One region of the Sphingomonas sp. ABOLE genome, then DNA from elsewhere that is predicted to be linked to it. Evidence: riboswitches for the same ligand, from Rfam matches in the RefSeq annotation. Region 1 holds a riboswitch; each other region holds the start of a gene.
What was found. A riboswitch is a leader RNA that binds a small molecule or an ion and turns the genes downstream of it on or off. The one in region 1 is predicted to bind cobalamin.

Region 2: it holds a riboswitch for cobalamin, as region 1 does, so the genes downstream of both, cobT (nicotinate-nucleotide--dimethylbenzimidazole phosphoribosyltransferase) here and CA234_RS16195 (TonB-dependent receptor plug domain-containing protein) in region 1, are expected to answer to the same signal.
Region 3: it holds a riboswitch for cobalamin, as region 1 does, so the genes downstream of both, cobW (cobalamin biosynthesis protein CobW) here and CA234_RS16195 (TonB-dependent receptor plug domain-containing protein) in region 1, are expected to answer to the same signal.

Annotation. Positions count from the first base shown of each region.
Region 1 is NZ_QQWY01000027.1:27,833-37,222, reverse strand. It holds gene CA234_RS16220 (c-type cytochrome) at 1-301, shown strand, start outside; gene CA234_RS16215 (cbb3-type cytochrome c oxidase subunit I) at 298-2,814, shown strand; gene CA234_RS16210 (hypothetical protein) at 2,811-3,191, shown strand; gene CA234_RS16205 (cytochrome c oxidase assembly protein) at 3,188-3,778, shown strand; gene CA234_RS16200 (c-type cytochrome) at 3,775-4,815, shown strand; cobalamin riboswitch at 4,940-5,161, shown strand; gene CA234_RS16195 (TonB-dependent receptor plug domain-containing protein) at 5,338-7,323, shown strand; gene CA234_RS16190 (PepSY domain-containing protein) at 7,326-8,870, shown strand; gene CA234_RS24645 (hypothetical protein) at 8,846-9,250, opposite strand; gene CA234_RS24640 (hypothetical protein) at 9,240-9,386, opposite strand; gene CA234_RS24635 (hypothetical protein) at 9,386-9,390, opposite strand, start outside.
Region 2 is NZ_QQWY01000006.1:61,355-70,744, forward strand. It holds gene CA234_RS05490 (FUSC family protein) at 1-1,119, opposite strand, end outside; gene CA234_RS05495 (MarR family transcriptional regulator) at 1,116-1,568, opposite strand; partial or broken gene CA234_RS05500 (membrane dipeptidase) at 1,685-1,963, opposite strand; gene cobU (bifunctional adenosylcobinamide kinase/adenosylcobinamide-phosphate guanylyltransferase) at 1,990-2,496, opposite strand; gene CA234_RS05510 (cobyric acid synthase) at 2,493-3,950, opposite strand; gene cbiB (adenosylcobinamide-phosphate synthase CbiB) at 3,938-4,870, opposite strand; gene CA234_RS05520 (threonine-phosphate decarboxylase) at 4,863-5,840, opposite strand; gene cobS (adenosylcobinamide-GDP ribazoletransferase) at 5,837-6,559, opposite strand; gene CA234_RS05530 (histidine phosphatase family protein) at 6,556-7,122, opposite strand; gene cobT (nicotinate-nucleotide--dimethylbenzimidazole phosphoribosyltransferase) at 7,119-8,135, opposite strand; cobalamin riboswitch at 8,289-8,489, opposite strand; gene CA234_RS05540 (hypothetical protein) at 8,546-9,004, opposite strand; gene CA234_RS05545 (response regulator transcription factor) at 9,151-9,390, shown strand, end outside.
Region 3 is NZ_QQWY01000030.1:45,179-54,568, reverse strand. It holds gene CA234_RS17200 (cobalt-precorrin-6A reductase) at 1-326, shown strand, start outside; gene cobJ (precorrin-3B C(17)-methyltransferase) at 293-1,051, opposite strand; gene cobI (precorrin-2 C(20)-methyltransferase) at 1,048-1,773, opposite strand; gene CA234_RS17185 (precorrin-8X methylmutase) at 1,770-2,399, opposite strand; gene CA234_RS17180 (cobalamin biosynthesis protein CobG) at 2,399-3,523, opposite strand; gene cobN (cobaltochelatase subunit CobN) at 3,520-6,798, opposite strand; gene cobW (cobalamin biosynthesis protein CobW) at 6,811-7,848, opposite strand; cobalamin riboswitch at 8,033-8,254, opposite strand; gene CA234_RS17165 (HoxN/HupN/NixA family nickel/cobalt transporter) at 8,279-9,265, opposite strand.

The DNA.
Region 1 (9,390 bases):
GCAGCGCCGGCCGGCGGTGGCGAGCGCGGATCCCGGCGCGGCGCTGTTCCTCCGCCACGGCTGCGGCGGCTGCCATGCGATCCGGGGCACCGCGGCGACCGGCACGATCGGGCCGGATTTCACCCATCTCGCCCAGCGCGCGACGATCGGCGCGGGAACGCTGCCCAATAACGAGGCTGCCCGGCTGCGCTTCCTGCGCGAACCCGCCGCCGTGAAGCCGGGTGCGCGCATGCCCGCCTATCCGCAGTTGCCCGAAACCGAAGCCCGCGCGATTGTGCGCTATCTGGGAACCTTGCAATGAGCCTCCACGCGCAGGACGATCCCGAGCTGCGCCGCGCGCAGGAGGAGCGGCTGCGCACCGTATGGGCGCCGCCCAAGGGCTGGCTGCGGCGGTGGAGCGATACCAACAACAACGCGGTGGGGCCTTGGTACACCAGCACCGCCTTCGTCTTCATGCTGTTCGCCGGCGTGCTCGCGCTGATCATACGGGCCCAGCTGGCGGTGCCGGAGAACGACCTGGTCTCCGCCAACACCTTCAACCAGCTGTTCACGCTGCACGGCTCGGCGATGATGTTCCTGTTCGCGGTGCCGATGTTCGAGGCTGTCTCGATCATCCTGCTGCCCCAGCTGCTCGGCGCACGCGACCTGCCGTTCCCGCGGCTCTCCGCCTTCGGCTATTGGAGCTTCCTGATCGGCGGCGTGTTCGTGCTCGGCTCGATCTTCTTCAATGCCGCCCCCGATGGCGGCTGGTTCATGTACCCGCCGCTGACCACCCGCACCGACCTGTCGGGCCTCGGCGCCGACATCTGGATGCTGGGGCTGTCGTTCATCGAAGTCTCGTCGGTCGCGGCGGCGGTGGAGCTGATCGTCGGCGTACTCAAGTGCCGTCCGCCGGGCATGCGGCTGAACCTGATGCCGCTCTATGCCTGGTACATCCTGGTCGTCGCGGTGATGATCCTGTTCGCCTTCCCGCCGCTGATCGCGGGCGACCTGCTGTTCGAGATGGAGCGGCTGCTCGGCTGGCCGTTCTTCGACGCTGCCCGTGGCGGCGATCCGCTGCTGTGGCAGCACCTGTTCTGGATCTTCGGGCACCCCGAAGTCTATGTGATCTTCCTGCCCTCGATCGCGCTGTTCGCGATGCTGATCCCCACCTTCGCGCAGCGGCACCTGCTCGGCTATCCCTATATCGTGCTGGCGGCGGTGGGCACCGCCTTCCTCAGCTTTGGACTGTGGGTGCACCACATGTTCGCGACCGGGCTGCCCAAGATCAGCCTCGCCTTCTTCTCGGCGGCGAGCCAGGCGGTGGTGATTCCCACCGGCATCCAGATCTTCGCCTTCATCGCCACGCTGGCGGCGGGGCGGGTGATCTTCTCGACGCCCTTGCTCTACGCCACCGGCAGCCTCGCCATCTTCGTGATCGGCGGGCTGACCGGGGTGATGGTCGCGATCGTGCCGTTCGACTGGCAGGCGCACGACACCTATTTCGTCGTCGCGCACCTCCATTACGTGCTGATCGGCGGCACGCTGATGCCGCTGTTCGCGGGCCTTTATTACTACTGGCCGCTGGTGACGGGGAAGCAGCTGAGCGACCGGATCGGCCGCACCGCCTTCTGGATCCTGTTCGTAGGCGCCAACCTCGCCTTCTTCCCGATGCACCTGTCCGGGCTGATGGGGATGCCGCGCCGGGTGTTCACCTATCCGGCCGAACTGGGGCTGCAGGGGCTCAACATGGCCTCGACGATCGGCGCCTTCCTGTTCGCCTTCGGCGTGCTGCTGATCGTGATCGACCTGCTGCGCTCGCCCTGGCGGCCGCTCGGGGCCCGCAACCCCTGGAATGCCGGTACGCTCGAATGGCTGGCCACCCCCAGCGGCGAGCAATGGGGCGTGCGCTCGATCCCGCTGATCGAGACCCGCTATCCGATCTGGGACCAGCCCGATTTCGTCAAGAAGGTCGACGAGGGCCGCTTCTTCCTCCCCGATGCCGAGGAGGGGCGGCGCGAATCGCTGATCACCTCGGTGCTCGATGCCAAGCCCGTCGCGGTGCTGCGGCTGCCGACGCCGTCCTTCGTGCCGATGGCGACGGCGGCGGCGCTGGGCGGGGTGTTCATCCTGACGACCTACCATCTCTACTGGCTCGCGCTCGCCGCCGCCGTGCTGACGCTGGCGCTGGTGCTGACTTGGCTGTGGCAGACCGCCGAGATCCCCGAAAAGCCGTGCAAGCCGATCGGCCATGGTATCGATCTGCCGCTCTATGTGGCGGGGCCGCTGGCGCCCGGCTGGTGGGCGATGTTCATCACCATGATGGCCGATGCGACGGCCTTTTCGGGGCTGGTGTTCGGCTATTACTTCTTCTGGACGGTGCATCCGAGCTTCCCGCCGCCCGGCATGACCGGGCCGGGCGTGTTCTGGCCGATGATCGCGCTGGCGCTGATGGTGCTGGGCTGGGCGGCGACGCTCGCCGCGCGCGAGACCAACCGCCGGGGCGCGGTGACCGCGGCGCGGCTGCTGCTGGCGGCAGGCGCGCTCGCCGGGCTGGCGGCGATTCCGGCTGGACTGGCGGGCCCCTGGCTGTCGCATCTCGATCCGACGCTCCACAGCTATCCGGCGATTGTCTGGACGCTGACGGGCTGGACCGTCGCCCATGCCGGCGTCGGCGTGGTCGGACAGCTTTATGCGCTCGCCCGCAGCCTCGCCGGGCTCGCGACGCCGACCCATGATGCCGACATCCGCAACGTCACGCTCTACCAGCATTTCCTGTTGTTCACCGCGCTCGTCACCTGGGCGACGCTGGGCCTGTTCCCGGAGGTGGCATGATCGGGCGGCTGCACCAGCGCTTCCGCGCGCTCCGGGTCACCCTGTGGACGCTGATCGTACCGCCGACGGGCTGGGCGGCGCATTTCCTCTTCTCCTATCTCTGGGCGGCGGTGCGCTGCGCCAAGACCGGGCGCTATGTCGACGCGCCGGCGATCTTCTGGGGCGGCACGGCGGCGGCACTGCTGGTGATCCTCGCCTCGGGGTGGATCGCCTGGGTGCAGGCGCGCACGCCCGGCGACCATCCGCCGCACGAAGCCGGCACCGACAGCGATCGACTGCGCTTCCTCGCCTATGCCACCTTGCTGCTCGCCGGGCTGAGCGTGATCGGCGTCGTCTTCACCGCGCTGCCGGTGCTGTTCCTGCGGGACTGCCGGTGAGAGCCGCCCCCCTGGCGCTGGGGGCCGCGCTGCTCGCGCTCGGCTGGAGGCTCGCCGGGCAGGGGATGACCGGGCACATGGCCGCGCACATGCTGGCGACCGCCGTCGCGGCGCCATGCGTGGCGCTGGGCATTGCCGGCACGCGCATGGATCCCGCGCGGCGCCTGCCCCGCATCGTCACGCCGCTGGCGATGAGCATGGTCGAGCTCGGCGTGGTGTGGAGCTGGCACCTGCCGGCGCTGCGGGCGGCGGCGGCGCATAGTTCCATACTGCTGGCGCTCGAGCAGGCGAGCTTCCTCGCCGCGGGCGTGCTGCTGTGGAGCGCGGTGCTGGCACCGGGCGCGCGGGCGATGGGGGTGGGCGCGTTGCTGCTCACCTCGATGCACATGACGCTGCTTGGTGCGCTGATCGGGCTGGCACCGCGGCCGCTCTATCCGGCGATGGCGCATGCCGCGCCCTGGGGGCTGGCGCCGCTCGCCGACCAGCAGCTTGCCGGCGTGGTGATGCTGCTCGTCGGTGGTGCGGCCTATTTCGTCGGCGGGCTGGCGCTGCTGGCCACGCTGTTGCGGCAGGAGGCGCGGGCATGATGATCCGGATCACCTGGAAGCGCGTGGTGCTGGCGTTGGCCGGCGTCGTCGCGCTGGCGCTCGCGGTCGGCTGGTCTGGCGCGATCAACGTCGCCGCGTCGAGCGGGCATTGGCCGATCACCAACTGGTTCCTGCACTGGGTGATGCGCAATTCGGTCGGCACCCGCAGCGCGCTGGAGAGCCCCCGGGCGGCGGCCGATCCCCAGGGGCTGGTGAGCGCCGCCGGCCATTTCGCGGCGAGCTGCGCCGCCTGCCACGGCGCCCCCGGCATGCGGCCGCGCGCGGTGTTCCAGGCGGCGACGCCCCCCGCGCCCGACCTTGCCCGCACCGCGAAGCAATGGAGCGACCGCGAGCTGTTCTGGATCATCGATCACGGCGTGAAGTTCAGTGGCATGCCCGCCTGGCCGGCGCGTGACCGGCCGGACGAGGTCCGCCGCATGGTCGCCTTCGTCCGCCGCCTGCCGACGATGACACCCGCCGACTATGCGCGACTGGCCGGCGGCATCGCCGGGATTGCGGGGGCGCCGCGGTTCGAGGCCTGTGCCGGCTGCCACGGTGCCGATGGACGGGGGCGGGGGCAGGGCGACATCCCTGTGCTGGGCGGGCAGAACCCGGCCTATCTCGAAGCGGCGCTGCGCGCCTATCGCGATGGGCACCGCTTCAGCGGCGTGATGGCCAACGCCGCCGCGTTGCTGAGCGATGCCGATGCGGCCGCGCTGGCGCGGCGGTTTGCGGCACTGCCGGGACTGGGAGAGGCACCGCAGGTCCGCGATGCGGATGCCGAGCGCATCGTTTCGCGCGGCCTGCCGAACCGGCAGCTTCCCGCCTGTGCGAGCTGCCACGCGCCGGGCAAGCCCTATCCGGTCCTGGCGGGGCAGAAACCGGCCTATCTCGCCGCGCGGCTATGGCAGATGCGCGGCGACGGCAAGCAGGTGGATGCCCGCCAGTCGCAGGCAACGATGCCGGTGATTGCGCGGCGCATACCCGAGGAAATGGTCGATCGGCTCGCGGCATATCTCGGTGCGCGGCCGCAATAGTGGTGCGAGCCGCCGCGGGCGGGGAAGCGATAAGGTCTAAACCCCAGCGGGGGGCGGGCTGACCGGCACCTTGCGGTGTCGACCGCGAGCCTCTACCAAGGCGACGCTTTCGGCGTTTCTTGCCGCGAGCGCAGATCGCGCCGGTGCCTCGACGAGAGGCTTAAAAGGGAACACGGTGAGGGCGGCATGCCGCCTGAATCCGAGGCTGTCCCTGCAACTGTAAGCGGTGAGCGAGACGCACGGGCTTCCTTCCACGGAAGCAGCCACTGGGCCTCAGGGCCTGGGAAGGCGTGCGTCGAGCGACGACCCGTGAGCCAGGAGACCTGCCGGCGTCTGGTCGCTCTTGCCTTGGTCCAGGGGATGGCCGCGGCACGGTGTACTCCGTCTGAGCGACGAACGAGCGGCGGGAGCCGCATCGGTCACGTGCGCCGGTCGCCCATGGCGTCCGGCCGGCGCCGTGCGCCGACCGTTCGCGTGAACGGCACGCTTCCGCCCGACGTCGACGACGCCGGGGGTATGTCTATGAAGTTCCTTATTGTTTCTCGCTCTGCGGCCGCTTTTGCGTTGGCCGCTGCTGCCTCGCTTCAGCCGGTGCACGCGCAGACCGAGGATGACGCCGACGCGCTGCTCGTCACCGGCACCAGCCTGGAGGAAACGCTGCCGCGCCAGCGCGCCCGCTATGGCAGCGATCTGGCCCTGCGCAGTGAAACCCAGCTGCGGGAGAGCGGAGCGATCGACGTCGCGACCGCGCTGCGTACCGTGCCGGGTCTCTACGTTCAGCCTGCCAGCGGGCCGTTCAGCTATGTCGACGTGTCGCTGCAGGGCTCGCGGACGCAGGACGTTTTGTGGACCGTGGACGGCATCCGCATCAACAACCGGCTCTATGGCGGTACCTCGCCCAACGACACGCTGCCGGCCAGCATGATCGAGCGGGTCGAGGTGCTGAAGGGCGGCGAAAGCCTGTTCTACGGCACACAGGCTGCCGCGGGCGTGATCAACGTCGTCACCCGCGACTTCTCGGACCGCTTCGGCGGGCAGGTAGACGCCAGCGTCGACAGTTTTGCCGGCACCAACCTCGGCGGCTATGTGCGCGGCGGGGCGGGCAAGCACCAGTTCGTAGCCTGGGGTTCCCACAATCGCTCCGACGGATACCAGCCCTATAGCCGGATGGAACCGAGCGCGACCGATCGTGCCCGCGGCTACGACCTGTGGTCCGTCGGCGGCAAATATCGCTACGATCTCGGTCCCGACTGGCGGTTCAGCCTCCAATATATCCACACCGAGGCGAAGCTCGACAATCTCAGCCCCACCCGCACCCGCGAAAGCCGCAACGATCGCAACGAGGAGATCGCCAGCGCCCGGCTCGATTATGTGGGGAGCGACGTGGTGCAGCTGTTCCTCAAGGGCTATTTCCACGACTGGAAGACCGCCTATGTCCAGATCCGCAACTCCCCGAGTGGTGGCGCGCCGGTGGTGGTGTACCCCGCCGGCACCTTCTGGGGCTTCAAGGACTATGGCGGCAGCGCGCTGGTCCAGCTGCGGCCGCATCGCGGGCTCGATTACCTGATCGGCTATGATTTCCAGCAGTTCAGCGGGCGCGACGACGTGCTGCGGATCGCCGCGACCGAGGAGCGCGTCCATGCCGGCACCTTCCAGATCCGCACCAACGACGACCTTTCGCGTCGCGCGCGGCTCTCGGCCGGGCTGCGCTACAACGATGGCAGCGGATCGCGGAAGACGGTGTGGAACGTCACCGGCCGCATCGAATTGCGCGACGATCTGTTCGTCCAGGCCAATGGTGGCACGTCGTTCCTGCTGCCCAGCGCCTCGCAGCTCTACCAGATCGATCCCTGCTGCGAACGCGGCAACCCCAACCTCAGGCCGGAGGAGAGCCTTAGCGCCAATGCCAGCATCGGCGGCACACTGGCGAGCGGCCTGTTCCACTGGCAGGGCACGGTCTTCGCCCGGCGCATCGATCATCTGATCGATATCGATACCGCCAACCCCGCCTATCCGGACGGCATCTACCGCAATTCGGACTCGCGCGTGAACGTGCGCGGTGCCGAGCTGGTGCTGGGCGCGGTGATCGCCGACGCCTGGCACCTCGACGCGAGCTACACCTATGCCCGCGCGCGCAACGCCGGTTCGTCGCTCCAGCGCGACCGGACCCCCGAACAGCTGGCGCGCGGCACGGTCGCGTGGCGGCCACGCACGCTGCCGATCGGCGCCAACGCCTCGGTCAACTGGGTGGGCGACGCCTATACCTCGGCGAGCGGCTTCGGCCGGCGCAACTATGGCAAGTACGCGATCGTCGATGCCGGTGTGCACCTGTTCCCCGATGCGGCGCGCCGGCACCGTTTCGGCATCAACGTCGAGAACCTGTTCGACCGCGATTACGCGACGCGCGGCTTCCAGTCCGCCGTGTCGGATAGCGGGGTGGGGCGCTTCCTCTATTTCGCGCGCGGCGTGCCGCGGACGCTGCGAGTCAGCTACGGCCTGGGCTTCTGACGATGCCCAAGGCAGTCCTTGTCCTGCACCGCTGGCTGGGCGTCGTCATCGGCATGGTGATGACGCTCTGGTGTCTGTCGGGCTTCGTGATGCTGTATGTAGACTATCCCCGGCTGACCCCGGCGGAGCAGGTGCGGGGGCTGCCGCTCCTGCGGCTGCCCGCTGCGGCGACGCGGGCGCGGATCGACCTGCCGGACGCTCTGCCGCTGGCCTCGGCGCGGCTGGAGACCATGGCGGGGCGGACCGTCCTGCGCATCGTCCCCGCCGCGGCGACGGAGCGTCGGATAGGGCAGATTCGCGCGATGCCGGTCAGCTATGATCTCGCCACCGGCGCGCGCTTGGCCGAACTGGCGCCGGAGGATTTTCGCCGCATCGCCGTCGATTATGCCGCGCAGGCCAACATCGCCGGCGCACCCGCGCGGATTGCCGAGACCGGCATCGACCAATGGACCGTTCAAACCTTCCGTGCCAACCGTCCGCTCATCCGCGTCGACTATGCCGATCCGGCCGGCACCAGCGTGTACATTGCCGGCAGGAGCGGCGAGATCGTCCAGCAGACGACGCGGTTCGAGCGCTTCTGGGGATGGCTCGGTGCGGTGCCCCACTGGCTCTATCCGACGTTGCTCCGCCAGAACGGCGCTGCCTGGAGCCAGGTGGTGATCTGGACCTCCCTGGTCGGCTGCTTCCTCACCGCCACCGGCATCTGGGTCGGCATCGCCCGGCTGCGGCGGCGGAAGGATGGCAGCTTCGGCTCGCCGTACAAAGGGCTGTGGTGGTGGCACCATGTCTTGGGACTGGTCTTCGGCGTACTGACGCTGAGCTGGGTCGCGAGCGGGCTGTTGTCGATGAACCCCTGGGGTTTTCTCGACAGCCGCGCAGGTGCCGCCGAACACCAGCAACTCGCCGGGCCGATGGCCTGGGGTACGGTGCGCGCCGCACTTGCCCGTCTCGATCGCGTCCCCGCCGATACCCGCCGGGTGGAGAGCGTCGCCATGGCCGGTCGCGTCTTCCCGATCGCGATCGGCGGGTCCGGCAGCTCGATGCGCTTCGACGACCGGGGAGAACCCGCGCCGTTGCGACGCGAGGCGGTGGCAGCGGCACTGCGCGCCGGTCCGCCGCTCGCCAGCCTCGACCTGCTGACGGCCGAGGATTCCTATTATTACGGACACAAGGCCCCGGTTGCATTGCCGGTATGGCGGGCGGTGCGCGCCGATCGCGAGGCCACCCGGCTCTATATCGACGCACAAAGCGGGAAGCTGCTGCGCGCGGTAGACGGCAATGCGCGGGCCTTTCGGTGGCTTCAGGACGGTCTGCACCGGCTCGATTTGCCGGGCCTGCGGTCGCGCCCGGTCTGGGATCTGGTCGTGCTGCCGTTGCTCGCCATGGTTACCCTGGTCTGCGCCACCGGCACCTGGATGGGCGTGCGCAAGGCGAAGCGGGACCTGCGCCATATGCTTCGGCGACGGAAACTGGGTCGTGGACCACACCCGCGTCGCCATGGGCACGCCGCGCGTGCCCTGCGTCATGCGGTGACAGGAAGGTGGTAAGATACGCCGTCGCCGCGAGTACGCCGGCGAACAGCAGGATCTCGGCGATGATCACCCGGCGCAGCCAGCTGCGCGTGGGCGGGCTGTGGGCAATGCGGAGTGTGAGGGGCTGCCTGTTCACGCCGGCCAGAGGGAGCAGCGCCGGTCAATGCGAGCTTGGTCGGCAGCCCCTGCGTATAGGCACTGGCGAGATCGATCCGGAACGCGAGCAGGGGCGCAGCGGCGGCGAGTGCGGCGGCGACCACCCACACCGCCTGTCGGCTGAAGGTGCGGAAATGATCATTGCCCATTTCATGGTTGATGAGCGTCTGCACGGTGCGTTCCGACGCTCCCATGTGCTCGACGAAAGCCGCGAAGGTTAGCTCGGGATCAAGGAACACGCGTTCGGTCCATCAGGCTCGACAGCCAGCGATGCAACTCGCCAACATGCCAGAGGCCGGGCTGTGGCGTTGCTTCCGTCGGCGACGAAGCTTTTTCCAGGATGCCGAGCGTCAGCACATCGGCACGCACAGTCATCAGC
Region 2 (9,390 bases), on a different contig from region 1:
GCCGAGCGCACCGCGCGCCGCGCCGATCCAGTCGATATGGAGTTCGCGACCGCGGCGGCCTTCGAGCAGCTCGGCAACGCGCGGGCTCACCGGGCGGCGATCGAGCGTGGCGAGCTGCTCGGCGAGTTCGCGGCAGTCGCGATGCGCGCCGATCAGCGCGGACAGGCGCGAAAGCAGGCTGAGCAGCAGCAGGTCGTGCCAGGTGCTGCCCGGGTGGACGTCGGGCTCGAGCGCAGCGCAGCGCGCCTCGAGGATGGCGGCGTCGGCGGCGCGCTCGTCGCGGTCGCGATCGAGCGTCTTCAGCCATTGTTGCGTATCGACGAGCAACGCGGCCACGTCCTGCGGCAGCCCGCCATGCGCGAGCAACTGCACGGTGCGATCGTCAACCGCCGCGCCCAGCGGCATGAGGAGCGAAAGCTGGTCCTGTAGCGCCCGGACCGTCCGCACACGCGGGGTGGTGCGGGCGGTCTCGTACGGCAGATGGATCGAGAGCTGGTGGAGCTCGGTGATGTCGGCGGCGAGGCGGCGGCGTTCGGCATCCACGCCGGCGACCGGCTCCAGCGCGATCGAATCGTGCGACCAGCGCTCGGCATCCTTGAGGATGGACGAGACGCGGGTGAGCAGGAAGGCGGCGACCGAGCGGGGGAAGACCACGGCGTGCACCAGGCTGCCGCAGAGAATGCCCAGGGTGATCTCCTGCACGCGCAGGCTCGCCACGGTAAAGATGGTGCCCGGCGCATCGACACTCGGCAGCACGATCAGCACGGCGCTATAGCCCGCCAGCACGAACATGTAGGAGCGCGGGGTCCGGTCGAGCAGCGAGACGAACACGCAGAGAGCGAGCCATCCGGAAATGGCGAGCACCAGCAGCTCGGGGGTGTTGATCAGCGGCGGCACCATCGCCACGGCGGCGGCGGCGCCGACGACCGTGCCGATCACGCGGAACAGCGCCTTGGAGAGCACCGCGCCCGCCAGCGGTTGCGCGACGATATAGGCGGTGAGGAACGACCAATAGGGACGGTCGAGCCCGATCGACAGCGCCAGATAGATGGCGAGCATCGCCGCCGCATAGGATTTGAGCGAGAAGACGGCGGCGTCGATGCCCCAGCGATCGTTCATGGCTGCGGCCGCCGTTCGGCGAGACGCGCCGCCAGATGATCGAGTACCGCCAAGGTCGTCTCCAGCGCTTCGTCACTCACCCCATCGAGCAACTCGCTGCGCAACGCGGCGAGCCGCGCGTCGATCCGTGACGCAAGCGAAACGCCGGCATTTGTCAGCCGCAGCGTGTTGGCACGGCGGTCGCGCGGATCGGCGATGCGTTCGACGAGCCCGGCGTCTTCCAGTGCGTGCAACGTCCGAACCAGCGACGCCTCGGTCACACCCACGGCGCGAGCGAGGTCCGCCTGCCGCGTGTCCTCGCCCAGTCGCTGAAGATAGACCAGCGTCCATCCGGTCGAGCTGGAGATATCGAGCGAGGCAAGGGCTGCGTCGCCCAGCCGCTGCCACGCCCGCGATGCGGGGTTCATTCGCGTCGCGAGCGCGCGTTCCAGGGTTTGCCGATCGGCCATGAGGGCCGTTAGTTAGGACGCTAACTAATCAGGTCAAGCTCTCCGCTGGTATGGGCAGAATGTTTTTTATGTGGGATGCGCCGCGGCCGCTCGCTCAGGGAATCGCCGCCAGGTACCTACACCGCTGGCGCGAGATAGACGTTGTTGATCTGCAGCACCCCGCCCGCCGCCGCCGGCTTGCGCATCCGCGCGTCGTCGAGGTTGCGCGGATGATCGAAGATCGCTTTGGCTCCGGAATGCGAGGCGAGGATCGGCGTCTTCGACACTGCCAGCGCCTGGTCGAACACGTCGTCCGAGGCGTGGCTGACGTCGATCACCATGCTCAGCCGGTTCATCTCCGCCACCCATTGCCGCCCGAGCGGGCTGAAGCCGCGCCATTCGGGCGTGTCGGTGGCGCTGTCGCCGACCCGTCAATTGCCGCCTACTTCAGCCGGAGCGGGAGCCCGGCGGCGATGAATTGCACTTCGTCCGCTGTCGCGGCGATCGCCTGGTTGATCCGCCCGGCGGCGTCGCGGAAGCGGCGGGCGAGGGCGTTGTCGGGCACGATGCCGAGGCCGACTTCGTTGGCGACGAGGATCACCGGACCGGCGGCCTGCGTCACGGCGGTGGCGAGCGCCTCCGTCTCGGCGTCGAGATCGCGCTCGGCGAACATCAGGTTCGAGGTCCACAGCGTCAGGCAGTCGACCAGCAGCACGCGGCCCGGCGCCGCATTGGCCAGGATCGCGGCGGGCAAGTCGAGCGGCACGTCGAGCGTCGACCAGCGCGGGCCGCGGTCGGCGCGGTGGCGGGCGATGCGCTCCTCCATCTCCGCGTCGAACGCCTGCGCGGTGGCGAGGTAGAGCAGGTCACCGGCGAGCGACTCGGCGCGGGCCTGCGCGTAGCGGCTCTTGCCCGAACGGGCGCCGCCGAGGACGAACAGGCTGGTCATCGGGGTGCTTCCTGGGCGAGCGCGATCAGCGCGGGGATGTCGACATGGGTTTCGAGCTCGGCCGCGATCGCATCGAGTGCGGTATCGACCGAGGCGGCATAATCCATCCCGCTTGAGGCGATGCCGATCCGCGCGAGCAGCGCCCGGCGAAGCTCCGTGCTGGCGAGCAGGCCGTGGAGATAGGTGCCGAATACGCGGCCGTCCTGCGCGATGGAACCGTCCGAGCCGGTGTCGAGCGTCGCGAAGGGGTGGGCGGTGTCCGGGCCGGTGGTGATGCCCATGTGCATCTCGTATCCGCGGATCTCGGCGCCAAGGGCGGTGCCCTGCGCAGGGCGGAGTGCCTTTTCGCGGGTCAATTTCGTTTCCACGTCGAGCAGACCGAGCCCAGGCGCACTGCCTGCCGGGCCCTCGATCCCGTGCGGATCGGCGATGGTGCGGCCGAGCATCTGGTAGCCGCCGCAGATGCCGAGGATGGCGCCGCCGCGGCGATGATGGGCCAGCAGGTCGATGTCCCAGCCTTGTTCGCGTACGGCTTGGAGGTCGGCGATCGTCGCCTTGGAGCCGGGCAGGATCACCAGCGCCGCGTCGCCCGGCAGCGGCCTGCCCGGCGGGATCATCGCCAGCGTGACGCCGGGTTCGAGCTTGAGCGGATCGAGATCGTCGAAATTGGCGATGCGCGGCAGCATCGGGCAGGCGATCAGTATGCGGCCGCCCTTCGACTTCGAGTTGCGCTCGAGCACCACCGCGTCCTCGCTCGGCAGCCGCGATGCGTCCCGCAGCCAGGGGATCAGGCCATAGCCGCGCCAGCCGGAGCGTTCTTCGATCTGCGCATAGCCGTCAGAGAACAGCGCAGGATCGCCGCGGAACTTGTTGATCAGAAAACCCCGGATCATCGCCGCATCCTCGGCGTCGAGCACCGCGCGGGTGCCGACAACCGCCGCGATCACCCCGCCGCGATCGATGTCGCCGACCAGGATCACGGGCACCTTCGCGGCGCGGGCGAAGCCCATGTTCGCGATGTCGCCGGCGCGCAGGTTGATCTCGGCGGGCGAACCTGCGCCTTCCACCAGCACCAGGTCGCACGCGGCCGAGAGGCGGTGATAGCTGGTCAGAACCTCGCCGAGCAGCGCCTTGCGCGCCTCGCGGTAATTGCCGGCGTGGAGCGTGCCGCGCACCTTGCCGTGCACCACCAGCTGGGACGTGCGATCGGCCTGGGGCTTGAGCAGCACCGGGTTCATGTCGGTATGCGGCGCCACGCGGCAGGCGAGCGCCTGGAGCGCCTGGGCGCGGCCGATCTCGCCGCCATCCTCGGTCACCGCGGCGTTGTTCGACATGTTCTGCGGCTTGAACGGCCGGACGCGGAGGCCGCGGTTGGCGAGCGCGCGGCAAAGCCCGGCGACGAGCACCGACTTGCCGACGTCCGATCCGGTCCCCTGCAGCATCAGCGCAGCCATGCGACCCCTCCGGCGAGGATCCATAGCAGCCCGCAGGTGCGGACATAGAGGGCGAGCGCGCGGCGGATATCGTGCGCGGTCGCCTCGGCGCGGCCGTCGCCGATCCACGGCTTGTCGGCGACCACCCCGTCATAGGCGATCGGCCCCGCGAGCCGCAGGCCGAGGGCACCGGCCATCGCCGCTTCGGGCCAGCCGGCATTGGGCGACGCGTGCTTGCCGGCGTCGCGCCACAAGGTCCGCCAGCCGCGCCCACCGGCCAGGCAGAGCAGCATGCCCGATAGCCGTGCGGGCACCAGGTTGAGCAGGTCGTCGGTGCGCGCTGCCGCCCAGCCAAAGGCGCGCCAGCGGGGCTCGCGGTGGCCGATCAGGCTGTCGGCGGTGTTGATCGCCTTGTACGCCCACAGACCGGGCAGCCCGGCGACGAGCAGCCAGAACAGCGGTGCGACGACGCCGTCGCAGAAACTTTCGGCGAGGCTTTCGATCGCGGCGCGAGCAACACCGGGTGCGTCGAGCCGTGCGGTGTCGCGCCCGACGATATAGCCGACCGCCGTGCGCGCCGCAGTCAGGTCACCGCGCGCCAGCGCTGCTGCGACGGGGCGGACATGGACGTAGAGGCTATGCTGGGCGAGCCCCGGAAAGGCCGCGATCACGAGCACCAGCCAGCCGAAGGAGGAATGCGCCGCAACGGCTTCGATCGCAAGTCCGGCCGCGATCGCGATCAGAAAGAGCAGCAACACCGTTGCGACACCGAACCGCCGGCGGCGCTGCTCCGGAGCCTTGGGCCGGTTCCAGCGGCGCTCGCAGGCGGCGATCAGCCGGGCGAAGCCGCCGACCGGATGTCCGATCCGCGCGTAGAGCCAGGCCGGCCAGCCGACCGCCGCCTCCAGCGCCAGCGCGGCGAGCGCGACCGGCTCAGCCATGGCGGAGTGCCCGGTCTACACGGTCCAGCGCGGCGGCGTCGGCCGGGACACCGAAGCGCAGCCAGCGCGGGGCATAGTCGAACGGGCGGACGAGGATGTGCGCCTGGGCCAGCCGCTCGAAGATCGCTGCGGCGTCCGGGTGGGAGGCCAGCCGGAACAGCGGCGACTTGCCCCCGGGTAGCAGCCCGTGCGTTTCGAGCAGGCGGTCAAAGGTCGAAGCTCGGGCCGAAAGCGCCGTCCGCGTCGCCTCGATCCAAGCCCGGTCGCGATAGGCGCGGGTGCCGATCGCCAGCGCGGTCGCGTCGATCGGCCAGTCGCCGAGGAGAGCGCGGTAGCGGGCGAGGATAAGGCGGGGGGCCAGGACGAAGCCGAGCCGAAGCCCGGCCAGTCCGAAGAATTTGCCGAACGAGCGGAACACGATCAGCCGGCGCGTATCGTTCACCAGCGGCGCGATGCTCGCCTCCGGATGCGCATCGGCAAAGGCTTCGTCGACGATCAACCAGCCGCCCGCGGCGGTGCGCTCGGCGAGCATCGCCTCCAGCGCCGCCCGGTCGCGCAGCGTGCCGCAAGGGTTGTTCGGGTTTGCGAGGAGCAGCGCTGCGTCGCCCGACACGGGACCGTCCGCGGACAGTGGCAGACTGTCGGCGAAGGCCGCGCCATGGGTGCGGTATCCCGGCACGCGGTGGTAGGCGCTGCCGCCCAGCAATTGTCCCAGCAGCCGCAGCCCCATTTCGCTGCCCGGGATTGCGCAGACCTGTTCGGGCACCAGGCCGAAATGGGCTGCCGCCGCCGTTTCGAGATCGGCGAGCAGCGACGGATCGGGCAACGGCCCCAGGTCGACGTCGAGATCGACGGGCACCGGCCAGGGCACCGGGTTGATCCCGGTCGAAAGGTCGAGCCACGGCCCGTCGCCATACCTCGCTCGGGCAGCGGCGAGGTTGCCGCCATGGTGGCGCAGCGGATCGCTCATCCTAGGTGTGGCGCGATCACCAGCGCCAGCAGCAGGCCGGTCTCGACCAGCTCGATCCCGGCGCCATGCCCGTCCCCCGAGATGCCGCCAAGCAGGCGCTGGATCCGCCAGCCCCAGGCGGCAATCAGCACGGGCGCTGCGAGCAGCGCGGGGGCCGCAAGCGCGGCGGCGAAGGCGAGCAGCACCAGCCAGACGATCAGGTCGGCGGGGCGCACCGCGCTGCGGAAGCGGCTGGCCAGCCCCTCGTGCAGCGGCGGCAGCCAGCGCGTCCACACCAGCGGGCCGAAGCGGGCGGCGGCGGGGACGAACAGGATGGTCCACCAGCCGGGGCTGGCCAGCAGCGCGTGGAGCAGCACCAGCTTGGCAAGCAGCTGCAGCCCGATCGCCACTACCCCGAAGCTGCCCACATGCGGGTCGGCGAGCACTTCGCGCAGCCGCTCGCCCCCCTTGTGCAGCGCGCCGCGGGCATCGGCGAGGTCGGCGAGCCCGTCGAGATGGAGCGCGCCGGTGACGCTTACCCAGGCGAAGAGGCCGAGCAGGGCGCCGGTCCAGGGATCGAGCAAATTGCCTAGCAACAGGGCGACGAGCAGCACCAGCCCGACCAGCAGCCCGGCCGCAGGGAACCAGCGCATCGATCGGGCGAAGGTCGCGTCGTTCGCCTTAACCGCGGGCAGCGGCAGGCGCGTGAGGAACTGGAGGGCGAGGACGAATTCTCTCATGTCACGAGTCCGATGATCTGGCCGACGCGCGGGGTGCCGGGCCAAACGCGCAGGCTCAGCAGCGCGGCATGGGGCAAAGCGATGTTCCAGAGGTGGGGGAAGTCGAAGGTGCACAGGCTGGCGAGCGCCGCCCGCATCGCACCGCCATGGGTTACCACAAGGGTCGGGCGGTCGATGGCATCGATCGCGTCGCCGACGCGCGCAACAAGTGCCGGCCAGGTTTCGCCGCCGGGGGGCACATGACGCGCCGGTTCCGCCTGGAATGCGGCGAGTGCCTCGGCGTCGATCGCGTCGAAGGACAGCCCGTCCCATGCGCCGAAATCGAGTTCGCGCCAGCGAGGGTCTTCGCCGGCTTCAAGGGACAGGGCGGCCGCGATCTGCCTTGCAGGTACCGCACTGCGGGCGCGATCGGAGCTCACCACTGCGTCCACCGCCAGCCCGTTTGCGCGCGCGACGCAGGCGTCGACCCCCTCCGCGAGCGGCTGCGCGTCGGTGCGGCCGATCAGCCGGCCGTCGGCCTCGGTGATGCCGTGGCGCAGCAGGTGGAGGACGATGCCGCTCATGCGCCGCCGGCGACGCCTGCCTCGGCAAAGGTCGCCATGCCGTTGTGCGCGGCCAGCGCCGAGCGCAGCACCGCTGCGGCCACCGCTGCGCCGCTGCCTTCGCCCAGCCGCATGTCGAGCCGCAGCAGCGGCTCCAGCCCCAGCCGCGCGAGCAGCCGTGCATGGCCGGGTTCGGCTGAGCAATGGCCGGCGATGCAATGGTCGACGATGCCGGGTGCCGTCGCTGCCAAGGGCGCGAGCGATGCACAGCAGATGAAGCCGTCGAGCAGCACCGGCACCCCCGCATGGCGCGCGGCGAGGACGGCGCCGGCAATCGCCGCCAGTTCGCGACCGCCCAGCCGCCGCAGCGTCTCGAAGGGCGTGTGGAGTGCCTCGGCATGGACCTCGATCGCGCGGGCGATCACCGCGCCCTTGTGGCCGACGCCGTGCGCGTCGAGGCCGGTGCCGGGGCCGGCCCAATCCGCCGGCGTGCCCCCGAAGCTGCGCAGGCAAAGCGCCGCGGCCGCCGTCGAGTTGGCGATGCCCATCTCGCCGAGCAGCAGCAGATCGGTATCGGCAGTTACCACCGCGGCGCCCTGCTGGAGTGCGTCAAGGCAATCGGCTTCGTCCATCGCCGGGCCGGTGGTGAAGTCGCAGGTGGGGCGGTCGAGGTCGAGTGCGACCACGTCCAGCCGCATCCCGATCGCGCCGGTCAGTGCGTTGATCGCGGCACCGCCCGCCGCGAAATTGGCGACCATTTGCGTGGTCACTTCAGCGGGGAAGGCGCTGACGCCCTGCGCGGCGACGCCGTGGTTGCCGGCGAAGATCACCGCCCGCGCCGCATCCATCGAGGGGTGCGCACGGCCCTGCCAACCGGCGAGGAAGATCGCGAGGTCCTCCAGCCGCCCCAGCGAGCCCGGCGGCTTGGTGAGCTGCTGCTGGCGTTGCCGCGCGGCATCCGCGGCAGCCGCGTCGCGAGAAGGCAGCGAAGCCAGCGCGCGATCGAACGCGGCGACGCTCGACAGATCGATCATGCCGCGCCTGCGCCGCGCTTGGGGGAAGCATTGATGTACACGTTCGTCGCCTCGTTCCTGCAATGACAATCGACCGGGCGCACAGTCGCGTGCCCGGCACATTCTCGTCGCTCGAACGGAGGATTCCGCGCCGTGGCCGCACCCTGGACCAGGCGTGAGCGACCCCGTGCCGGCAGGTCTCCTGGCTTGCGGGTCATCGCGGTTCGGGCGCCTTCTCGGGATCGCTCCCAATGGCCTTTGCCCGGCCGCTCGCCGCTCACAGTTGCAGGGGCAGCTGCGGCCTTGGAGCGCCGAAGCGCCCGCACCGCATTCCCTTCTCGCCCGCGAACGGGCACCGGCATGGGTTCGAAGGTAGAACCTTCGCCGCTCCTCTAGCTCCGCTATCGGCGATATGCCAGCGCCGCGCGTGATTATTGGTAGAGCTGGGCAGTGCGCGGCAGCAGTTGGTCGATGCGGACGATCAATTCGAACAGCGGCTGGATCGCATCGGCGCCGTCGCCCAGTTCCTGCACGGCGCGCAGGCGATAGGTAGCGGCCGCGACGGCGCGCGTCGTGGCGGCGAGGTCCGGTGCGCGGGCGACCATCGATTCGCTGCGGTTCACCCGAACCAGCAGCCACGCGAGCTTGTGCGCGGCGTCGATCAGCTGGATCCGCTCGGCAGTGAGAAAGGCCCAGCTTCCCGTCGCCTCGATCACCGCTGCCGACAGCCCGTCGAGCGCCGCGAGCAGATGGCGCGGGCCGAACGCCGGATCGTCGCGTGCGGGCGCCATATCCTGGTTCAAGCCTTCGAGTTCGATGGCCGCCAGGGTGCCGCGATTCGCACGCGCGCGACCGGGCAGGACGGAACGTTGGAGGCGCGGCATCTGCATGATAGTTTCCCCACGATATGGGGCCTTGTACCGCTGACGAGACGCACTGCCCGTGACGCGCGTCACGCCGCAATGCGGCCGGGCGGCGTTGACCCTCCGGATCGCTGTCCCTAGGTTTCTTCGCGATGTATGCAGGTGAACCCCCGCTGAGCCTTCCCACGATCGTCCTGGTCGAGGACGATCCGCAACTTCGCACGCTGACCGCCCGCGCGCTCCAGGAAAACGGCTATACGGTGCGTCCCGCTTCGTCGGCGCCGGAGATGTGGCTGGCGCTGGAGCAGGGGCCGGTGGACCTGGTGCTGCTCGACGTGATGCTGCCGGGCACCAGCGGCATCGATCTGTGCCGTGCCATCCGCCAGAAGAGCTCGGTGCCGATCATCTTCATC
Region 3 (9,390 bases), on a different contig from region 1:
TGCCGCAGCACCATTATGTCCTGCGCTTCATCGATGCGCCGGCGGTGCGGCCGGTTCTTCCGCACCACACGCTGATCATCGATCGCGGCCCCTTCACGTTCGAGGGTGATCGGGCGCTGCTGGAGACGCACGGTATCGATCTGGTCGTCTGCAAGAATGCCGGCGGTAGCGGTGCGGAGGCCAAGCTGGTCGCCGCGCGCGCGCTCGGCATCCCGGTGCTGATGATCGACCGCCCGGCGCTGCCGCCCCGCACCGAGGTGACCGATCCGGCGGCGGTGCTGGAGTGGCTGGATCATGCCCCCGCTCCCACCGAGCGCGGGGTGTAGAGGATCGGCCGCGCGGTACCCTCGATCCAGCGCGTCTGGCTCGAGCCCAGGATCACCATGGTGCGCATGTCGGCCATCTCGGGCGTAGCCCTGCCGAGGGGCACGATCCGCAGCGCTTCCTCCGGGGTGGAGACTGCGCGGGCGAACAGGATCGGGCGGTCCGGGCCGCAGACCTCCAGCAGCAGTTCCAGCACGCGCGCGAAGCCGTGCGGCCGCGCCTTGGAGCGCGGGTTGTAGAAGGCCATTGCGAAATCGGCTTCGACGGCGAGCCGCAGCCGCTTCTCGATCAGCGCCCAGGGCTTGAGATTGTCCGAGAGGTTGATCGCGCAGAAATCATGGCCGAGCGGCGCCCCTGCCCGCGCGCTGGCGGCGAGCATCGCGGTGATCCCCGGCAGCACGCGGATGTCGAGCCCGCGCCAGGCCTCCGGCCCGGCTTCGAGCGCCTCGAACACCGCCGCCGCCATCGCGAACACCCCGGGATCGCCCGAGGACACGACCACCACCCGCCGCTTCTGCGCCGCGAGATCGAGCGCGAGCGCCGCGCGGTCCAGTTCCACGCGATTGTCCGAGGCATGCAGCGTCAGCCCCGCGCGCGGCGCCACCCGCGCGACATAGGGGATGTAGCCGACGACATCGGTCGCTTCCGCCAGCGCTGCGGTGACCTCTGGCGTCACCAGCGCTTCGTCTCCGGGTCCCAGCCCGGCGATCGCCAGCCAGCCGCTCATGGGCGGCGCCCCCGGCCATGGATGAGCAGGATCGAGAAATAGGGCGTGACGCTGGTCGCCTCGGCGAGCGGTGTTACCCGCTGCTCCGGCATCGCCGCATGCTCGACCAGCCAGGCCTCGGCCTCGCGCCCCGCCGCTGTCACGGCGCGGCGCAGCTTGCCGAGATTGCGGCCGATCTTCATCACCACCAGCGCGTCGGTATCGCGGATGCGGCGGACGAGTTCCGCCTCTGGCAGCGTCGCCATCGCGATCGTCAGCACGTCGTCGCCCCAGGTGATCGGCTGGCCGGTCGCGTTCCATGCCCCCGCCATGCCGGTGATCCCCGGCACGACCGCCACCGGCACCTGGCCCGACAGCCGGGAATGGAGGTGCATGAACGAGCCGTAGAAGAAAGGGTCGCCCTCGCAGAGCACCACCACGTCCTCTCCGGCGCGCGACAACGCCAGCAGCCGCGCGGTGCATTCGGCGTAGAAGGCGGACAGGCAGGCATTGTAGCGCGGGTCGCTGACCGGGATCTCGGTCGTCACCGGATATTCCATCGGCAGCTCGATGGCGTCGGGCCGGAGCATGCCCTCCGCGATCCGCCGCGCCTGGCCCGACCGCCCCGCCTTGCGGAAATAGGCGACATGGCGGGCGTCGCGCACCAGCCGGTCGGCGCGAACGCTGAGCAGGTCGGGCGCGCCGGGGCCGAGGCCAACGCCGTGGATCGTGCCCAGGCTCATTCGGCGCGGCTCGCCAGTGCGTTGACCGCGGCGACGGTGATCGCGCTGCCCCCGAGCCGCCCCTCGACGATGCAGCACGGCACCGGCGGGGCGGCCCAGAGCGCCGCCTTCGATTCCACCGCGCCGACGAACCCCACCGGGCAGCCGATGATCGCGGCCGGCCGCGGACACGTCGGATCCTCGAGCATGTTGAGCAGATGGAACAGCGCGGTCGGTGCATTGCCGATCGCCACCACTGCGCCAGCCAGATGCGGCCGCCAAAACTCCAGCGCGGCAGCCGAGCGCGTATTGGCCATTTCCTGGGCGAGCGCCGGCACATGCGGGTCGTGCAGCGTACAGATCACGCGATTGTCGGCCGGTAACCGCGCGCGCGTGATCCCTTCCGATACCATCCGTGCGTCGCACAGGATCGGCGCGCCCTCGGCCAGTGCCGCCCGGGCCGCCTGCACGAAGCCGGGCGAGAAGCAGACATAGGGCGCCAGCTCGACCATCCCGGCCGCGTGGATCATGCGCACGGCCACGGGCTCCTCGTCGGGCGAGAAGCGGGCGAGATCGGCCTCGGTGCGGATTGTCGCAAAGGACTGGCGGTAGATGGCGGTGCCATCGGTTTCGTAGTGATAGGGCATCAATCGGTTCCGAAGAGGGTAAGCAGCGCGCCGGGACTGAGACCGGCATGGGTGGACGACGCACCGGCGCGAGCATCGAAGGCAAGATCGAACCGGCCGTCCCGGCCCGTCGCCACCACGTCCGCCGCCTGCGCCAGCGCGCAGCCCTTCGCACAGCCCGAGACGTGCAGCCGGCCGGAGACCAGCGGCGCGAGCTGGCGCGCCAGAGCTCGCGTCTCGACGCTCGCCTGCGGGCAAGCCGGCGCACCGACACAGGCATCGGTACGCAGCAGCGGATCGGTAGGGTCGGTGATGAAGGCGGCCTCGCGCAGCCCGGCACCTTCCACTAGGAGGCTGCGCCACGGCGTGATCCGGACGCCTGCCGCCCATGCCGCGCACGCGTCCGCCAGCACCCTCGCGTCCACTTGTCCGAAAGGCACGCCGAGTGATGCGCCCAGCGGGTGCAGCCCCGGCGCAATCGGGTTGGCCGGGGCTGCGGGTGCGATGCGGTCGCTCGCCCAGTCCGGGAGCGGCGCGACATGGCGCGCCATGCGCCCAGCGGCGGTACCGCCGGTATCGATGAACCAATGCGCCAGCCGGACGAGCGCGTCGGCTGCATCTCCGGCTGCGACGGGCGCCCCGTTGGCGCGCCCCGCCGCGCGGAGGAGGAGAGGGCCTTCGACGCCGCGCTCGATGCGGAAGTCCCCCGGCGCATCGGCCAGTAGCGGCACGGGCCCCGCGTCGACCACGACCCCCATCTTGCCCGGCAGGTCGGGCAGCGTGTCGAGCGCGGCAAGCAGATCGCCGGCGATGCGATGGGTGTCGTCGCCCGCCTGCCAGTCGGGTGCGACCAGCAGGTTGCGGCGTTTCTCCCTTGCCGGATCGGCATCGACAAGGTCCAGCGCAATCAACCGCTCGACCAGCGGGAGCCAGCGCGCTTCGGTGACGCCGCGAATCTGTAGATTGCCGCGGCTGGTCAGGTCGATCAGGCCGTTGCCAAGCGTCAGCGCCGCGTCGCACAGCCCGAGCACCTGCGAACGGGTAAGCCGCGCGAGCCGGGGCTTTACCCGCACCAGCAGCCCGTCACCCGCCGCCATGGGCCGCCACGCATCGGGACACCAGCCACGGACCTGGAAGCCGCTCATGCCGCGCCGCCAAGGGATGCGAGGATGGAGTTGCGACGGGTCTGCCAAAGTCCAGCGGCGTGCAGCGCTGCGAACCGCGCCTCCATCGCCGCCAGTGCCGCCGGGTTCTCGCGGGCGAGGAAATCCAGCACCTCGGGCTGGCCGAGCGTCGCATCGTGGTAGAGGTCGAACAGCTGCGGCGGCACCGCACCTGCGAGATGCGCGAAGGCGCCGAGATGATCGAGCGTCGCCGCGATCTCGGCCGCGCCGCGAAAGCCGTGGCGGCGCATACCGGCGATCCAGCCCGGGTTCGCCGCGCGCGATCGGACGACGCGGGCGATCTCTTCGGTCAGCGGCCGCGCCACTGGGCGCGCCGGGTCGCGTGCGTCGAGGTGGTAGAGTGCCGCCGTTCCGCCACGCATCGCTTTGGCGGCGGCAAACCCGGCTTCGTGTGCGGCATAGTCGGCCGCGAGGAGCAAATCGGTTTCGATCAGGTCCTGCAGATGCACGAACACATCCGCATCGGAGACCCTGGCGCGCAGCCCCTCCGGATCGGCCTGGGGCTCATGCCCGTCGAACGCATGGTCCGATGCGGCGAGCCACGCCTCGCCTGCCGCATGCCGCGCCTCTTCGGTATAGGTCTCGACCGCATCACCTATGCCGAGGCCGTAGCTGCCGGGACGCGGGCCATAAACGCGCGCACCGGCATCCTTCCCGGCGAACGGGTTCCATTCGGGTGCTTCGTCACGCGCCGCCAGTGCTCGCACGGCCTGGCCGAACAACTGCGGGAGTGTCGGGAAGGCATCGCGGAACAGGCCCGATACGCGCAGGGTCACGTCGATCCGCGGGCGGTCGAGCATCGCGATCGGCAAAATCTCGACGCCCGTCACCCGCTCGGAGGCAGGGTCCCAGATCGGTGCGGCCCCGAGCAGGTGCAGCGCCATCGCGAACTCCTCGCCGGCGGTGCGCATCGTCGCCGACCCCCACAGGTCGACGACCAGCCCATTGGGATAGTCGCCATGATCCTGCAGGTGGCGGCGGATCAGTTCGTCGGCGAGAACGATGCCCTGCGCATGCGCGGCGCGGCTGGGTACCGCGCGCGGATCGATCGTGTAGAGGTTGCGGCCGGTCGGCAGCACGTCGGTGCGCCCGCGGAAGGGTGATCCGGACGGGCCCGCTGCGACGCGCTTGCCCGCCAGGCCCGCAAGCAGCCCGGCGCGTTCCGCGTTCCCGCACGCGCCGCGACCGAACACATGCAGCCCGTCACCAAACTGGCTTTCCTTCACGTCGCAGACGAACCGATCGATGCGGGTGATCGCCTCGGCGCTGCTGGTGGCACCGTCTAGCCCCAGTTCCGCCTCGAGCCCGACCGCGCGGGCTTCGTCGCGGATCGTGGTCTGGAGACGATCGCGACGCGCCGGATCGAGGCCCACGGCGTTGGAAAATTCGTCAAGCAGCGCTTCGATCCGGCCAAAGCCGGCGCCGGTCCCCGCGGTCTTCAGTGCAGGCGGCAAATGGCCTATGGTGACCGCTCCGGTGCGGCGCTTGGCCTGCGCGGCTTCGCCGGGATCGTTGACGATGAACGGGTACAGGATCGGCAGACCGCCGGTGAGCGCCTCCGGCCAGCAGGCGTCGGAAAGCGCCACCGCCTTGCCCGGCAGCCATTCGAGCGTGCCATGCGCGCCGATATGGACGATGGCGTCGATGCCCTGCGCCTTCAGCCACAGGTAGAAGGCGACATATCCATGCCGCGGCACCCGCCCGACATCGTGGTAGCTGTCCTCTCGCGTCGCCGGGGCCCCGCGTTCCGGTTGGAGCGCGATCAGCAGCTTGCCGCTTTGCAATGCGGGGAAGTGGAAATGACCGTCACGGCACGCGGCATCGGCATCAGGTTCCCCCCATGCCGCGCCGAGGGCCTCCCGCAACGGCTGAGGCAGCGTCGCCAGCGCTTCGCGATAGGCGGCGAGCGGCCAGCGCAGCGTGTCGCGCTGCAACCGCTCGGCCAGGCTGTCCACCGGCTCTCCCAGATCGGCAGCGATGGCCTCGGCGGAGGCGAGCGCGTCCAGGCCGACGGCGTGCGCGAGCTGCCAAGCCTTGCCGGGATAGGTCGAGAGGACGAGCCCGATTTGCTTCTGCGCTACGGGCTTCTGCGCGAGGGCAATCCAGCCTGCGACCCGCGTGACGATCGCCTCGATCCGCTGCGGTTCGGCCCGATGCACCGTGCGCGCGAAGCCCAGCGCCTCGTCGCGCGCCTCGGCCTGCTTGAAGCTGGCGACACCGGCGAAAAGGCGCCCGTCGAGCTCGGGCAGCACGACGTGCATCGCGAGATCCGCCGGTGACAGCCCGCGCTCGGCGCTGACCCAGGCTTCGCGTGACGCAGTAGCGAGCGCGATCTGGAACACCGGCACGCCGGCAGCATCGAGCGGCGACCGGCCGTGCTCGTCGCGTGCCGAGAATGCGGTGGCGTTCACGATAGCAGCGGGGGCGAGGTCGCGCACCCATTGCTCCACCTGCGCGCGGGCGTCCGGGGCCTTGAGCGAGGGCACGAAGATCGAAAGCGTGTCGAAACCGGCGCTCTCGAACACGGCGTGGAGCGCCTCGAACGGGCCCACATCGCACGCAGCAAGGTACGAGCGGTAGAAGATGATCAACACCAGCGGCCTACCCGACCGCCGCCATGGGCATGCCTCGGGGATCCGCAACGCCGCATCGCCGGGCTGGCGATCGGGCGGACGAAAAGCGCCAAGCGCGGGGTGCCAGACACCGAACGCTGGCAGCGGGGCGTAGGGCAATGGCTCGACTGAAGGCAGCCGCGCCATCGCCGCCAAAACGCCCAGGGCGGCGCGTGCCGCCGCGGCCCCGCCCGCATCACAGAGCCGCGCGAGGTCTCGCAAGACTTCGACCGGTACCGTCGACGCCGCATCCAGCCGTTCGTCCGGACGGCCATCCGCCGGCAACACCGCCAGCGCGATCCCGCGTTCGCGTGCCCGCGTCTCCACCTGCTGCAGGCCGTAGCTCCAATAGGGCATGCCGCCGATCAGCCGGATCAGGATCGCCTTCGCGCCCGACAAGGTCCGCTCGACATAGGTGTCGACCGATAGCGGGTGCATCAGCTCCGCGAGGTTCGCCAGCCGCAGCGAGGGCAGCACGTCGCGATGGCCATGCCATGCCGCCGCGAACGCGCCGAGGTCGCTGTCGGAAAAGGACAGCACCACCAGGTCCGCGGGAGCCTGCCCGAGGTCCTGGGGCGCGGCATTTTCCTCCAGCCCGTGCGTTTCGCGGAACAGGACGTGCATGGCCCCTGTGCCTCAGCCCGCCAGCACCGCGCGGAACGCTGCGGGATCGACATGGTCGTGCTCGGCGATCGCCACCAGCGCGGTGCCGCGCGGCTCGCCGGGACGCCAGGGGCGGTCATACTGGTGCCGCACCCGGCTGCCGACCGCCTGGACCAGCAGCCGCATCGGCTTGCCCGTTACCGCCGCATAGCCCTTCACCCGCAGCACCTTGTGCTCGCGCGCCAGTTGTTCGATGCGGGCGACCAGCTCGGCCGGATCGGCGATCTCGCCGAAGGTCACGACGGTGCTGTCGAAATCCTCATGCTCGTGATCGTCGGCGCCGTCATGATGCGAGGGGCGCGCGGCGAGGTCGTCCTCGGCGGCGGCGCCCAGCCCCAGGATCACGCGCGGGTCGATCGCGCCTTCGCGGATCTCGACCACCGGCACCGGCCGCGGCGCCTCGGCGGCGATCACCGCGCGGGCGGCAGCGACGCCCTCGGGTCCTGCCAGATCCACCTTGGTCAGCAGCACCATGTCGGCGCAGGCGAGCTGGTCCTCGAACACTTCGGCAAGCGGCGTCTCATGGTCGATTCCCGGATCGGCCGCCCGCTGCGCCTCCAGCGCCACCAGATCGGGCGCGAACCGGCCTTCGGCGACCGCTTCGGCATCGGCCAGCGCCAGCACGCCGTCGACGGTGATGCGGCTGCGGATCGCCGGCCAGTCGAACGCCTTGAGCAGCGGCTTGGGGAGCGCAAGACCCGAAGTCTCGATCAGGATGTGGTCGGGACGAGGCTCGAGTGCCAGCAGCCGCTCCACCGTCGGGATGAAATCGTCGGCGACGGTGCAGCAGATGCAGCCATTGGCCAGCTCGACGATGTTCTCGGCCGGGCAATCGGGGATCGCGCAGGACTTCAGGATCTCGCCGTCGACGCCGAGCGTGCCGAACTCGTTGACGACTACCGCTAGCCGCCGCCCTTCGGCATTCTGGATCAGGTGGCGGATCAGCGTCGTCTTGCCGGCGCCGAGAAAGCCGGTGACGATGGTAACGGGGACCTTGGCCAGGTCGGTCATGCATGTCTTCCCCCGCGCCCGAGCGAACACACGGCGGGGCTTGCCAGACGCATGTCCGGCCGGCGCGCGACGACGGGCGGGCGCGACAATCGCCCGGCACCACGCGACCGTGCAGCCCCAGCCGCACAGCTTCGTCGCTCGAACGGAAGCAAGACCGTGCCGCGGCCATCCCCTGGACCAAGGCAAGAGCGACCGTAGCGCCGGCAGGTCTCCTGGCTTGCGGGTCACGGCACGCTGCACGCCTTCCCAGGCCGTGTCGGCCCAGTGGCTGCCCCTCGGCGGAGGCCAGTGCATCGCGCTATCCGCTCACAGTTGCAGGGACAGCCGCGGATTTGGGGAGCAGCCTCCCCGCACCGCATTCCCGATTAAGCCCCATGTCCGGGGCACCGGCGCGATCATATCGAAGGCTGGAAAGCCTTCTAGGACCGCTCTAGACCCGCACCTCGATCTCGTCCAGCCTCTGCCAGCGATAGATGGCGAAGCTGATCAGCCAGCAGGCGACGAACAGGCCGATGATCGCGAAGCCGAGGCCGTTGAAATGCGCGCCGAGATCGGCGGCGAGCCCGAACGCCCCGCCGGTCCAGCCCATCTTGTCGCCGATCAGCGCCAGCGTCTCGATGCCCCCGATCACGATCGCGACCAGCGCGGAGATCAGCGTGATGGTGACGTTGTAGTAGAGCTTGCGGATCGGCTTGACGAACGCCCATTGATAGGCGCCGAGCATCACCACCCCGTCCAGCGTATCGACCAGCGCCATCCCTGCCGCGAACAGCGCCGGCAGCACCAGCAGCGTGCCGAGCGAGACGCCGTGCGCCGCCTGACCCGCCGACATGCCGAGGATCGCCACTTCGGTCGCGGTGTCGAAGCCCAGCCCGAACAGGAATCCGAGCGGCGCCATGTGCCAGCTCTTGCTGACGAGTCGGAACATCGGCCCAAACAACTTCGACAGCGGCCCGCGCGAGGCGAGCAGCAGGTTGAGGTCGTCCTCGACATAGGCGCCGCCCGCGCGGACGTGCTGGAAGGTCTTCCACACCGATCGCAGGATAATCAGATTCATGCCGGCAATGGCGAACAGGAACAGCGCCGAGACGCTGGTGGCGATCACCCCGCCCACTTCCCGGAAGGCCCCCATGCCCGCCAGAGCGCCGGTCGCGAGCGCGATGCCGGCCGAGGCGATGGCGATGATCCCGGAATGCCCGATCGCGAACCACAGCCCGGTGGCGATCGGCCGCTGGCCGTCGTTCATCAGCTTGCGGGTGACGTTGTCGATCGCGGCGATGTGATCGGCATCGACCGCATGGCGCAGCCCCAGCCCCCAGGCGAGCAGCGCAGTGCCGAGCATCAGCGGCTGGGCATGGAACAGGGCGAAGGCCCAGCCCCCGGCGGCGAGATTGGCGGCGATCAGCAATGCGAACAGCAGGGCCACGCGCGCACGCAACGGCAGAACGGACAAGACAGGACACTCCGGCGGCGTCGTGCGACCAGGCCGGGGCCACCGCGAGCGGCCGATCGCGCATCCCGGCCGGACGCTTGCCAAGCGAC